3 regions of the Phyllobacterium sp. NPDC097923 genome follow, and region 1 is predicted to be linked to each of the others. Evidence: riboswitches for the same ligand, from Rfam matches in the RefSeq annotation. Region 1 holds a riboswitch; each other region holds the start of a gene.

Region 1 (3,525 bases):
GTGATCGCCTCGCTCGTCGGCACCCATGCGATCCTGCAGCGGGAAGACCGGGAGATGATTGCCGGCTATATCATCAACAAGTTTCGTGGCGACGTCTCGCTGTTCGATGACGGCCTGAAAGCCATAACCCAGTTCACCGGCTGGCCGTCTTTCGGCGTGGTGCCATGGCTGAAGGACGCGGCGCGGCTGCCGGCGGAGGATTCCGTCGTGCTGGAACGTCTGGTGAAGGGCGAGGGCCGGGCGCTGAAGATCGCCGTGCCGGTGCTCGACCGCATCGCCAATTTCGACGATCTCGACCCGCTGATGGCCGAACCGCAGGTGGATGTGGTGATGGTGCGCAGCGGCGAGCGGCTGCCTGCCGATGCGGGACTGGTCATCATTCCGGGGTCCAAATCCACCATCGGCGACCTCCTGCGCTTCCGCGAGAATGGCTGGGACAGGGATCTCGACCTGCACCGGCGGCGCGGCGGCCATATCATCGGCATATGCGGCGGTTTCCAGATGCTGGGCAGAACGGTGCGCGATCCCGACGGCATCGAGGGCAGCGTGACGGAGACGGCAGGGCTCGGGCATCTCGATATCGATACGGTGATGGAGCCGGAAAAGACCGTGCGCAATGTGGCGGCGCAGTCGCTGCCATTCGACCTGCCGCTGGATGGCTACGAGATTCATCTGGGCCGGACGACCGGCCCGGACTGTTCGCGCCCCGCCGTGCGCATCAACGGCGTCGACGACGGTGCCATATCGGCGGACGGCAAGGTTTTCGGCACCTATCTGCATGGGCTTTTCGGGGCGGACCGGTTTCGCGCCGCGCTGCTGGGCACGATGGGCATTGCCGCTGAAGCATTCGACTACAAGGCCGGGGTGGATGCCGCGCTGGATAGTGTCGCCGCCGAGCTTGAAACAGTGCTGGATGTGGATGCGCTGCTCGCATGTGCTGCGGTGCGTGGTTCGACAAGCTCACCATGAGGGGATGGGTGGGCTGCAATGCTAATCGCGGAGATTGCAGAACATATCCCCTGCAATCCTCCACCTCCCTCATGGTGAGCTTGTCGAACCACCCACTACTCCCTGAGCAAACCGTGCGGATTCCATTGACATTTCCCGTGGGGGGTGAATAACGTCCCAGCCATGATTGGTTCCCATATTGGCCAAAGGCCAAGGGATCAAAAGGGAATGCGACGGTTGTACCCTCAAGGGCGACCCCACCGCAGCCGACCCCGCGACTGTAGAGCGGCGAGGATCAATGCAAAGCCTGACGCATATGCAGAAGGCAGCCACTGGGAAACCGGGAAGGCAGCATTCATCCTGTGACCCGCGAGCCAGGAGACCTGCCAGTCATAGAGCGTTTCCCAGGAAGCGCTCGGGGTAATCCTGCCCAAGAACCGAAGGGTCGTGTCCCTTCAGGCCCAGCACGGAGGTTGTTATGGCTGCTCGCATTGTATACGCGCTCGTTTCCCCGCCCGCATTCCGCTTGATCGTACCTGACGGATCATCGCGATTGCAGTGACGGCGATGCCCCAGCTGAATCACGGCGTGACCTTCATTCTCGGCGGTGCCCGCTCGGGCAAGTCCAGCTTTGCCGAAGGCCTGATCATGGCTTCCGGCCTTGAGCCCGTTTATCTCGCAACCGGCAGGTCCTGGGACGAGGAAATGTCTGTCCGCATCGACCTGCACAAGGCGCAGCGCGGTTCATCCTGGCACACCATCGAAGAGCCGCTCGATCTGGTGGACACCCTGCAGGGGGTTGCGGCCACGGACAAAGCGATCCTTGTCGATTGCCTGACGCTCTGGCTGACCAATCTGATGATGGCCGAGCGCGATATCACCGCCGAGACACGGCAGCTCATGCAAGCGCTGCCGAAACTTCAAGGCTCGATCGTTCTGGTTTCGAACGAAGTGGGTCTCGGCATTGTACCGGAGAACCGCATGGCGCGCGATTTTCGCGACCATGCCGGACGTCTCCATCAGGCCGTGGCGCAGGCCGCGGCAACAGTCTATTTCGTGGCAGCCGGGCTGCCGCTCACCATGAAGGGATAGGAATATGCAGGGTCAGAAGATTCCAGCGACGGTCATCACCGGTTTTCTCGGTTCGGGCAAAACCACGATGATCCGCAATCTGCTCGAAAATGCCAATGGCAAGCGCATTGCGCTCATAATCAACGAGTTCGGCGATCTCGGCGTCGACGGCGGCCTGCTGAAGGGCTGCGGCATCGAAGCCTGCCGGGACGAGGATGTGATCGAGTTGAACAATGGCTGCATCTGCTGCACCGTGGCCGATGATTTCATCCCGACCATGACCAAGCTGCTCGACCGTCCGGACCGTCCGGACCATATCGTCATCGAGACCTCGGGCCTCGCGCTGCCGCAGCCTCTGGTTGCAGCCTTCAACTGGCCGGAGATCAAGACGCAGGTGACGGTTGACGGTGTCGTCACCGTGATCGACGCTTCCGCCGTGTCCGAAGGCCGCTTTGCCGATGACCACGACAAGGTGGATGCCCAGCGCATCCAGGATGAATCGCTCGACCATGACAGCCCGCTTGAAGAACTGTTCGAGGACCAGATCCGCGCCGCCGACCTGATCGTCCTGAACAAGAGCGACCTGATCAGCGACAAGCAGCTCGACGGCGTGCGCGGCGATGTGCAGAGCCGTTCGTCGCGTTCGCTCAACATGGTGTCGGCCAGCTTCGGCAAGCTCAGCAATGAACTGCTGCTCGGTCTCGGCGTCGGCACTGAAGAGGACATCGCCAACCGCAAGTCGCACCATGAAATGGAGCATGAAGCGGGCGAAGAGCACGACCATGACGAATTCGAGAGCTTTGTTGTCGGGCTTGGTCCGGTGGCCGAACCCAAAAACTTTGTCGAGAAGCTGAAGGCCGTGATTGCCGATCACGACATCCTGCGCCTCAAAGGCTTTGCCGATGTTCCCGGCAAGCCGATGCGGCTGGTGGTGCAGGCCGTCGGAACGCGCATCGAGCATTACTTCGACCGTGCGTGGAATCCGGGCGAGGAACGGCAGACCCGTCTCGTCGTCATCGGACTGCACGATATCGACAATGACGCCATCACATCGGCGGTCACCGCCGCTGCCGCTGCCTGACGATAGGATATTGAATGCATCTCCTGCTTGCCCAGAAAGGCACCATCGCTGAAGGCACCGAGGCCATCGACCTCGGCCAGACGCCGGGAGATGTGCTGTTCCTGTCCGCCGCCGATACGGAGCTGGCGAGCCTTGCCGCCGCACGGCGGCAGGGCGATGGTGCAGTTTCGCTGCGCCTTGCCAATATGATGAGCCTGTCGCACCCGATGTCCGTCGATGCCTATGTCGAGCGGACAGCGCGGCATGCCAGGCTGATCGTCGTGCGGGTGATCGGCGGCGAGAGCTACTGGCCCTATGGCCTCGAAGCGCTGCATGCCTGCGCCATCAATCACAAGGTGCAGCTTGCGGTGTTGCCGGGAGACGACAAGCCCGATCCGGGGCTCGACCGGTTTTCAACCGTCGCCCGGCCCGACCGCGATGCGCTC
Region 2 (3,525 bases), on a different contig from region 1:
CATCCTCTACCACGTCGCGACGCGGCGCGGGCAAACGTCCATCGCCACGATGCTGCTCGCCGGTATTGCGCTCGGCGCCATGGCCGCCGCCTATATCGGTGTCCTGGTCTATGTCGCCGACGACAAACAGTTGCGCGACCTGACATTCTGGGGGCTGGGATCGCTGGCGGGAGCCAATTGGGTCAAGATCGCCGCATCAGGCCCGCTCATTGCGCTCGCCCTCGTCATTTCACCATTCCTCGCCCGCGGCCTCAACGGGCTCGCCCTCGGGGAAGCATCGGCCAGCCATCTCGGCATTCCGGTACAGCGCTTCAAACGCATCGCCATTGTCACCGTCGCTGCGGCCACCGGCGCATCGGTTGCGGTGAGCGGCGGCATCGGCTTTGTCGGCGTCGTCGTTCCGCATCTGCTGCGCCTCGTGATTGGCCCCGATCATCGCTATCTCCTGCCGGCCGCCGCTCTCCTTGGCGCCTGCCTCCTTCTGATTGCCGATGCGGTCAGCCGGACCATCGTTGCTCCAGCCGAATTGCCGATCGGCATCGTCACGGCAGCCGTTGGCGCACCCTTCTTCCTGTGGATATTGCTGCGTCGCCGCGGCATTCTGGACCTCTGATCATGATCCGTGTTTCCAATGTCTCCGTGTCCCTCGGTCGAAACAGAATCGTCGAGAACATATCCTTTGATGCTGAGGCAGGCGCATTCACAGTTATCGTCGGACCCAATGGGTCAGGCAAAACGACCCTGATGCGTGCACTCTCCGGTGATCTGCCGCATGAGGGCGTCATCAGCATCAACGGCACGCCGATCAACCGGCTGAAGCTCTGGCAGATGGCAACCATGCGGGCGATCCTGCCGCAATCCACCTCGCTGTCCTTCCCGTTTACCGTGCGTGAGATCGTCAAGCTGGGCATGACCAGCGGCCGCTCCGGTGCTTCGCGCCACAACGTGGACACACTGCCCGATGAAGCGCTTGAGCGCGTCGACCTCGCGGGTTTCGGCGGGCGGTTCTATCAGGAACTCTCTGGCGGCGAGCAGCAGCGGGTGCAACTGGCGCGCGTCCTCTGCCAGGTCTGGCAACCGATGCTGGACGGCCAGCCGCGCTTTCTCTTTCTTGATGAGCCGGTTTCAAGCCTCGATATCAAACATCAGCTGATCATCATGCAGATTGCCCGCGATTTTGCCGATCGCGGTGGCGGGGTCATCGCGATCCTGCATGACCTCAACCTGACCTCCATGTTTGCCGACCGCGTCGTGGTCATGCACAGGGGAAGGGCCGATTCTGTGGGTACCCCCATGGAAGTCTTGACGGATGACCGCATCCTGCGCGTCTATGAATGTGCGCTCAAGGTCGGCGGTCTGCCCGGAAAATCCGTACCGTTCGTCTTGCCGCAATCCGCAGTGCTCTGAGCACGCGAAGCTGTCGCTATCTATCTATTGACTAAAAATTGCGATTTGATACTAAATATAGACGTTATGGTTCTCTCCGAGTCGCAAGACCGGGAGCTAAGAGGGAAGCCGGTGAAATGTCCTGGACATTGATGCCGGCGCTGCCCCCGCAACTGTAAACAGCGAGTTGTTGTCGACAATGCCACTGAAGCCCAGCTTCGGGAAGGCCGACACCAGCGCCGACCTGTGAGCCAGGAGACCTGCCATGACATGATGAACGTCCACGGGCGGGGTGTCCCGGTGTGTCGCTTGCAATGGTCGGCCGCAAGCTGACCGGATTCTTGCACGCGTGCGCTCGACCTTTGCCCCCAACATTTGGGGTATAAGCATATGTCTCTTTCTCTTCAAACCACCCGCGCCGACGGTCAGTCGCCGGTTCGTCCTGCCGAACTGCAGCCATCATCCAGCGAGCCCGGCTACCGCGTCATTCGGCGCAATGGCTCGGTCACCCCCTTCGATCCGCTGAAAATCACCGTTGCTCTCACCAAAGCCTTCCTCGCCGTCGAAGGCAATGTCGCTGCCGGTTCGCGCCGTGTGCACGATGTCGTCGAAGGCTTGACCGCCGACATCGTGACAACATTGAAGCGCCGCAGCAGCGAAGGCCGTCTGTTTCACATTGAAGACGTGCAGGACCAGGTCGAACTTGCCCTCATGCGCAGCGAAAACCACAAAGTCGCCCGCGCTTACGTGCTCTACCGGGAAGAACGCGCGAGAGAACGGGCGAAGCTGGTGGAACCCGTGGCCGAAACCGGCCCGTCCCTCAGCGTCACCCTGCTTGATGGGACCAGGGCACCGCTCGATGCGGCGCGCCTCGCCCGAATCATCGATGAAGCCTGCGAAGGACTTGACGGGGTCAGCGCCACCCCGATCCTCAGCGAAACCCAGCGCAATCTCTATGACGGTATCACCCTCGACGAACTGTCGCTTGCGCCCATTCTGGCTGCACGCACACTCGTTGAAACCGAACCGAACTATTCCTTTGTCACTGCCCGGCTGCTTCTGGACAAGCTGCGCCGCGAAGCCTTGAGCTTTGTCTTCGGCAGGCCTGAACAGGCGACCCAGCATGAAATGGCGGAGCGATACGCCGATTATTTCCCCGCCTATGTGAAGGCTGGGATTGAAGCGGAACTGCTCGATCCTGAACTTGCCCGCTTCGACCTGCGGAAAATATCAGCAGCCCTGAAGCCGGAACGCGACCTGCAGTTCCAGTATCTCGGCCTGCAGACATTGTATGATCGCTATCTCCAGCAGACACGCGGTATCCGGTTCGAATTGCCGCAGGCCTTCCTGATGCGCGTTGCCATGGGCCTCGCCACCCGCGAGATCGACCGGGAAGCGCGCGCCATCGAATTCTACGACCTGCTGTCGTCGTTCGACTTCATGGCTTCGACTCCAACCTTGTTCAATTCGGGCACGCTGCGCCCACAACTGTCCTCCTGCTTCCTGACCACCGTCGCCGACGATCTCGACGGTATTTTCAAAGCGGTGAAGGACAACGCGCTTCTGGCAAAATATTCCGGCGGTCTCGGCAATGACTGGACGCCCGTGCGCGGTCTTGGTGCCCATATCAAGGGAACCAACGGCGAAAGCCAAGGCGTCGTACCGTTCCTGAAAGTGGCCAACGATACGGCCATCGCGGTCAATCAGGGCGGCAAGCGCAAGGGCGCCGTCTGTGCCTATCTCGAGACCTGGCATGTCGATATCGAGGAGTTTCTCGATCTGCGCAAGAATACCGGTGACGACCGCCGCCGCACCCATGACATGAACACGGCCAACTGGGTGCCTGATCTGTTCATGAGTCGCGTGGAAAAGGACGAGCCATGGACCCTGTTCTCACCCGACGAGACACCGGATCTGCATGATCTCTATGGCGCGGCATTCAAATCCGCCTACGAGGCCTATGAAGCCAAGGCCGCACGCGGGGAAATCCGTGTCTTCCGCACCGTGCGGGCACTGGATCTCTGGCGCCGGATTTTGACGATGCTGTTCGAGACCGGCCATCCCTGGGTCACGTTCAAGGACCCCTGCAATATCCGCTCGCCGCAGGGTCACGCCGGCGTCGTGCATTCCTCGAACCTG
Region 3 (3,525 bases), on a different contig from region 1:
TCCGCCGCCTGACCATTGCCCGTGAGGTCATCGGGCCGGACCGTATCCTGATGATCGATGCCAATCAGGTCTGGGAAGTGGGCGAGGCCATCGATTGGGTCAACAAGCTTGCCTTCGTCAAGCCGTTCTTCATCGAAGAGCCGACCAGCCCGGATGACGTGGCGGGCCACCGCAAGATCCGGCAGGCAATCAAGCCGGTGAAGGTCGCGACCGGCGAGATGTGCCAGAACCGCATCATGTTCAAGCAGTTCATCGCCGAAGGCGCCATCGACGTGGTGCAGATCGATTCGTGCCGCATGGGCGGTCTGAACGAAGTGCTCGCCGTGCTGCTGATTGCCGCCAAATATGAGCTTCCTGTCTGGCCGCATGCGGGCGGTGTCGGCCTGTGCGAATATGTGCAGCATCTGTCGATGATCGACTATATCGCCGTGTCGGGGACGAAGGAGGGCCGGGTGATCGAATATGTCGACCATCTGCACGAACATTTTGTCGATCCCTGCCATATCCGGGATGCCGCCTATATGCCACCGTCGCTGCCGGGTTTCTCGATTGAAATGAAACAGGCGTCGATCAAGGAATATCTCCACCGGCCATAGGAAAAGGGGCGGGGCTTCATCAGTCTGACAAAGAGCTGTCCTATGGCGATTGCATTGTCTTTTCTCGTCACGGGGTTCCCATGCTCGATCTGATCAAGCCTTCGCTTGCCCGCTTTGCCGCCAGCCTGCACCCGGAACCACCGGTGCATCTTGGCCGGCGCTACAACAGCGCGGGCGTCTTTCAGCCGGAACCTGGCAATACGGTGGTCTGCCATCTCGTGAAGGGGTCCGAGTCGGAAGGCTCGGTCATTGCCGTGCGCGACCGGATGCTGGCGATGCCCGATGCCGGGCAACTGGCCTTTACCCCCGTCTCCAGCCTGCACATGACGCTGTTTCAGGGCATTATCGAATATCGCCGCCGCCCGTCCTATTGGCCGGATGATGTTCCATTGGAGACAAGCATCGACGACATGACGCGGCTTTATGTGGATCGCCTGCGGGATTTCGAGGGATGCGGGCCGTTCAACGTGGAGGTGATCGATGTCACGCCGGCAGGTCTGACCGTGGCGGGCGCCAGTGAATATGACGAGCGCATCATGCGCGCCTGGCGCGATGAACTGGCCGTGCCGTTCGGTTACCGGCATCCTGATCACGACACCTATGTCTTCCACATCACGCTGGCCTATCCGATCGCGCGGTTCCCGGATGAAAGGCTCGGGGCCTGGCAGGAACTTCTGGATGATTGCCTAGCATTCATCCGGCGTGAATCGCCGGTCATTGCGTTGAATGCGCCCGCATTGTGCAGTTTTGTCGATATGAATCATTTCGAGGAACTGGTGGTTCTGGATTGAACCAGAGGCCGTTTGATCGCCAATCTGCGACATAGTGTACACGCGCCCGGCGTGTCGTCTTACGTAAATGCGATGTCGTTTCCGCACCTATTCTTTTTGGGTGCCGGATGCTTTTATCGGGGCACTTGAGGTGCCGCTTTTCTAGGGAAGCGGAGAATTGGGAAGCCGGTCGGAAACCCGGCGCTGCCCCCGCAACGGTAGTGGAGTGAAACACGGCATAACAGCCACTGGGTCACAACCCCGGGAAGGCGTCGTGACAGCCGATACGGCAACTCCAGAGCCCGGAAACCAGCCTCGGTACTGAAAACCGACTGATCGCGGTGGGCGATCAAGGAGCATGATTCTGTGCGGGCACCAGCCGGTGGCTGGCCGTGCAGGCGTTCTTCCTCCGTCACCACCAGTCAGTTCTTTCGCAACATCGAGGCGAGGACACGACATGGATATACGCAACGAACTGCTCCGGAACCTGAGAAACCGGAAACCCGGCTACGGCCTTGAACAGTCTTTCTATTCCGATCCGGATTATTTCCGGCTGGATATGGAGAACATCTTTTATCGCGACTGGCTGTTCATCGGCCATGATTGCGAAGTCGCCAAGCCCGGCAACTTCTTCACGGTGCAGGTCGGCGACTATCCCGTGGTCATCGTGCGCGACCGCCAGGGCCAGATCCGGGCTTTTCACAATTCCTGCCGCCATCGCGGCTCGCGCGTCTGCTCGGCTGAGCGCGGCACGTCGGCCAAGCTCGTCTGCCCCTATCACCAGTGGACCTACGAGCTTGACGGGCGCCTGCTGTTCGCCCGCCAGATGGGCGATGATTTCGACGCCAGCCAGCACAGCCTGAAGCCGGTGCAGTGCGAAAGCGTCGGCGGTTACATCTTCATCTGCCTGGCGCAGAATCCTGTCGATTTCAGCGCGACGCGCGCACTGATCGAACCCTATCTCGCGCCGCACCACCTCACCGAAACCAAGGTGGCCTATCAGAGCACCATCGTCGAAAAGGGCAACTGGAAGCTGGTCTGGGAAAACAACCGCGAGTGCTATCACTGCGTGGCCAATCATCCCGAGCTGTGCAAGACTTTCCCGGAAGCGCCGAGCGTAAGCGGTGTCCAGGGCGCCGCCGACGATCCGGAGATTGCCGCGCACTGGCAGCGCTGCGAAGCGGCAGGCCTGCCCAGCATTTTCCGCATGTCCGATGACGGCCAGTACCGCGCCACCCGTGTGCCGCTGCTGCGCGATGCGGAAAGCTACACGATGAGCGGGCGCCGCGCCGTCGGCCGGCAGCTCAGCGACAGCGTCAACGAGAAGCAGATCGGCTCGCTGCTGCTGTTCCATTACCCGACCACCTGGAACCATATCCTCGGCGACCATGCCATTTCCTTCCGTGTGCTGCCGCTCGGCCCGGATGAAACGCAGGTCACCACCAAATGGCTGGTGCACAAGGATGCGGTCGAGGGCGTGGATTACACCATCGAGGAACTGACGCATGTCTGGCTCGAGACCAATGACCAGGACCGCCGGATCGTCGAGGAAAATGCCTTCGGCATCCGCTCGCCCGCCTATGAGCCCGGACCCTATTCGCCCGAGCATGAAGGCGGCGTGCTGCAATTCCTCGAATGGTACTGCAGGTTCATGGAAGAGCGTCTCTCCGGCGGCGATACGCGGCTCAGCAAGGTAGCATAGGTACACAATGAACATGGGCGTTCCTCAGTCTTACCCGCACCTTGACCAGATGCAGCCATGGAATGACCGGCTGCATCTGCTGGAGTGTCTGTCGATCATCGAGGAAGCGCCGAATGTGAAGACCTTCACATTCCGTTCCGACAACCAGAACTGGTTCCGCTACGAGCCGGGCCAGTTCATGACCTTCGAGCTGCCGGTGCAGCCCGAAGCCGTCCTGCGCACCTATACGCTCTCCTCCAGCCCGTCACGGCCCTTCACCATCGCCGTGACGGTCAAGGCACAGGAGAACAGCATCGGCACCCGCTGGATGCTGGATCACCTGACCCCCGGCATGCGGCTGAAGGCCTTCGGTCCGCTCGGCGATTTCTCCATGCGCAGGCATCCGGGGGAAAAGTACCTGTTCATCTCGGCCGGGTCCGGCATCACGCCGATGATGTCGATGACCCGCTGGATGCAT

What was found. A riboswitch is a leader RNA that binds a small molecule or an ion and turns the genes downstream of it on or off. The one in region 1 is predicted to bind cobalamin.
Region 2: it holds a riboswitch for cobalamin, as region 1 does, so the genes downstream of both, ACIQWS_RS16920 (ribonucleoside-diphosphate reductase subunit alpha) here and cobU (bifunctional adenosylcobinamide kinase/adenosylcobinamide-phosphate guanylyltransferase) in region 1, are expected to answer to the same signal.
Region 3: it holds a riboswitch for cobalamin, as region 1 does, so the genes downstream of both, ACIQWS_RS21275 (aromatic ring-hydroxylating dioxygenase subunit alpha) here and cobU (bifunctional adenosylcobinamide kinase/adenosylcobinamide-phosphate guanylyltransferase) in region 1, are expected to answer to the same signal.

What each region holds. Positions count from the first base shown of each region.
Region 1 is NZ_JBIWBL010000001.1:2,196,569-2,200,093, reverse strand. Features, by position in the region: gene ACIQWS_RS11140 (cobyric acid synthase) at 1-969, shown strand, start outside; cobalamin riboswitch at 1,120-1,354, shown strand; gene cobU (bifunctional adenosylcobinamide kinase/adenosylcobinamide-phosphate guanylyltransferase) at 1,516-2,040, shown strand; gene cobW (cobalamin biosynthesis protein CobW) at 2,045-3,100, shown strand; gene cobN (cobaltochelatase subunit CobN) at 3,115-3,525, shown strand, end outside.
Region 2 is NZ_JBIWBL010000003.1:236,177-239,701, reverse strand. Features, by position in the region: gene ACIQWS_RS16930 (FecCD family ABC transporter permease) at 1-613, shown strand, start outside; gene ACIQWS_RS16925 (heme ABC transporter ATP-binding protein) at 616-1,407, shown strand; cobalamin riboswitch at 1,458-1,669, shown strand; gene ACIQWS_RS16920 (ribonucleoside-diphosphate reductase subunit alpha) at 1,777-3,525, shown strand, end outside.
Region 3 is NZ_JBIWBL010000005.1:186,515-190,039, reverse strand. Features, by position in the region: gene ACIQWS_RS21285 (L-fuconate dehydratase) at 1-596, shown strand, start outside; gene ACIQWS_RS21280 (DUF1868 domain-containing protein) at 677-1,387, shown strand; cobalamin riboswitch at 1,499-1,699, shown strand; gene ACIQWS_RS21275 (aromatic ring-hydroxylating dioxygenase subunit alpha) at 1,824-3,068, shown strand; gene ACIQWS_RS21270 (hybrid-cluster NAD(P)-dependent oxidoreductase) at 3,076-3,525, shown strand, end outside.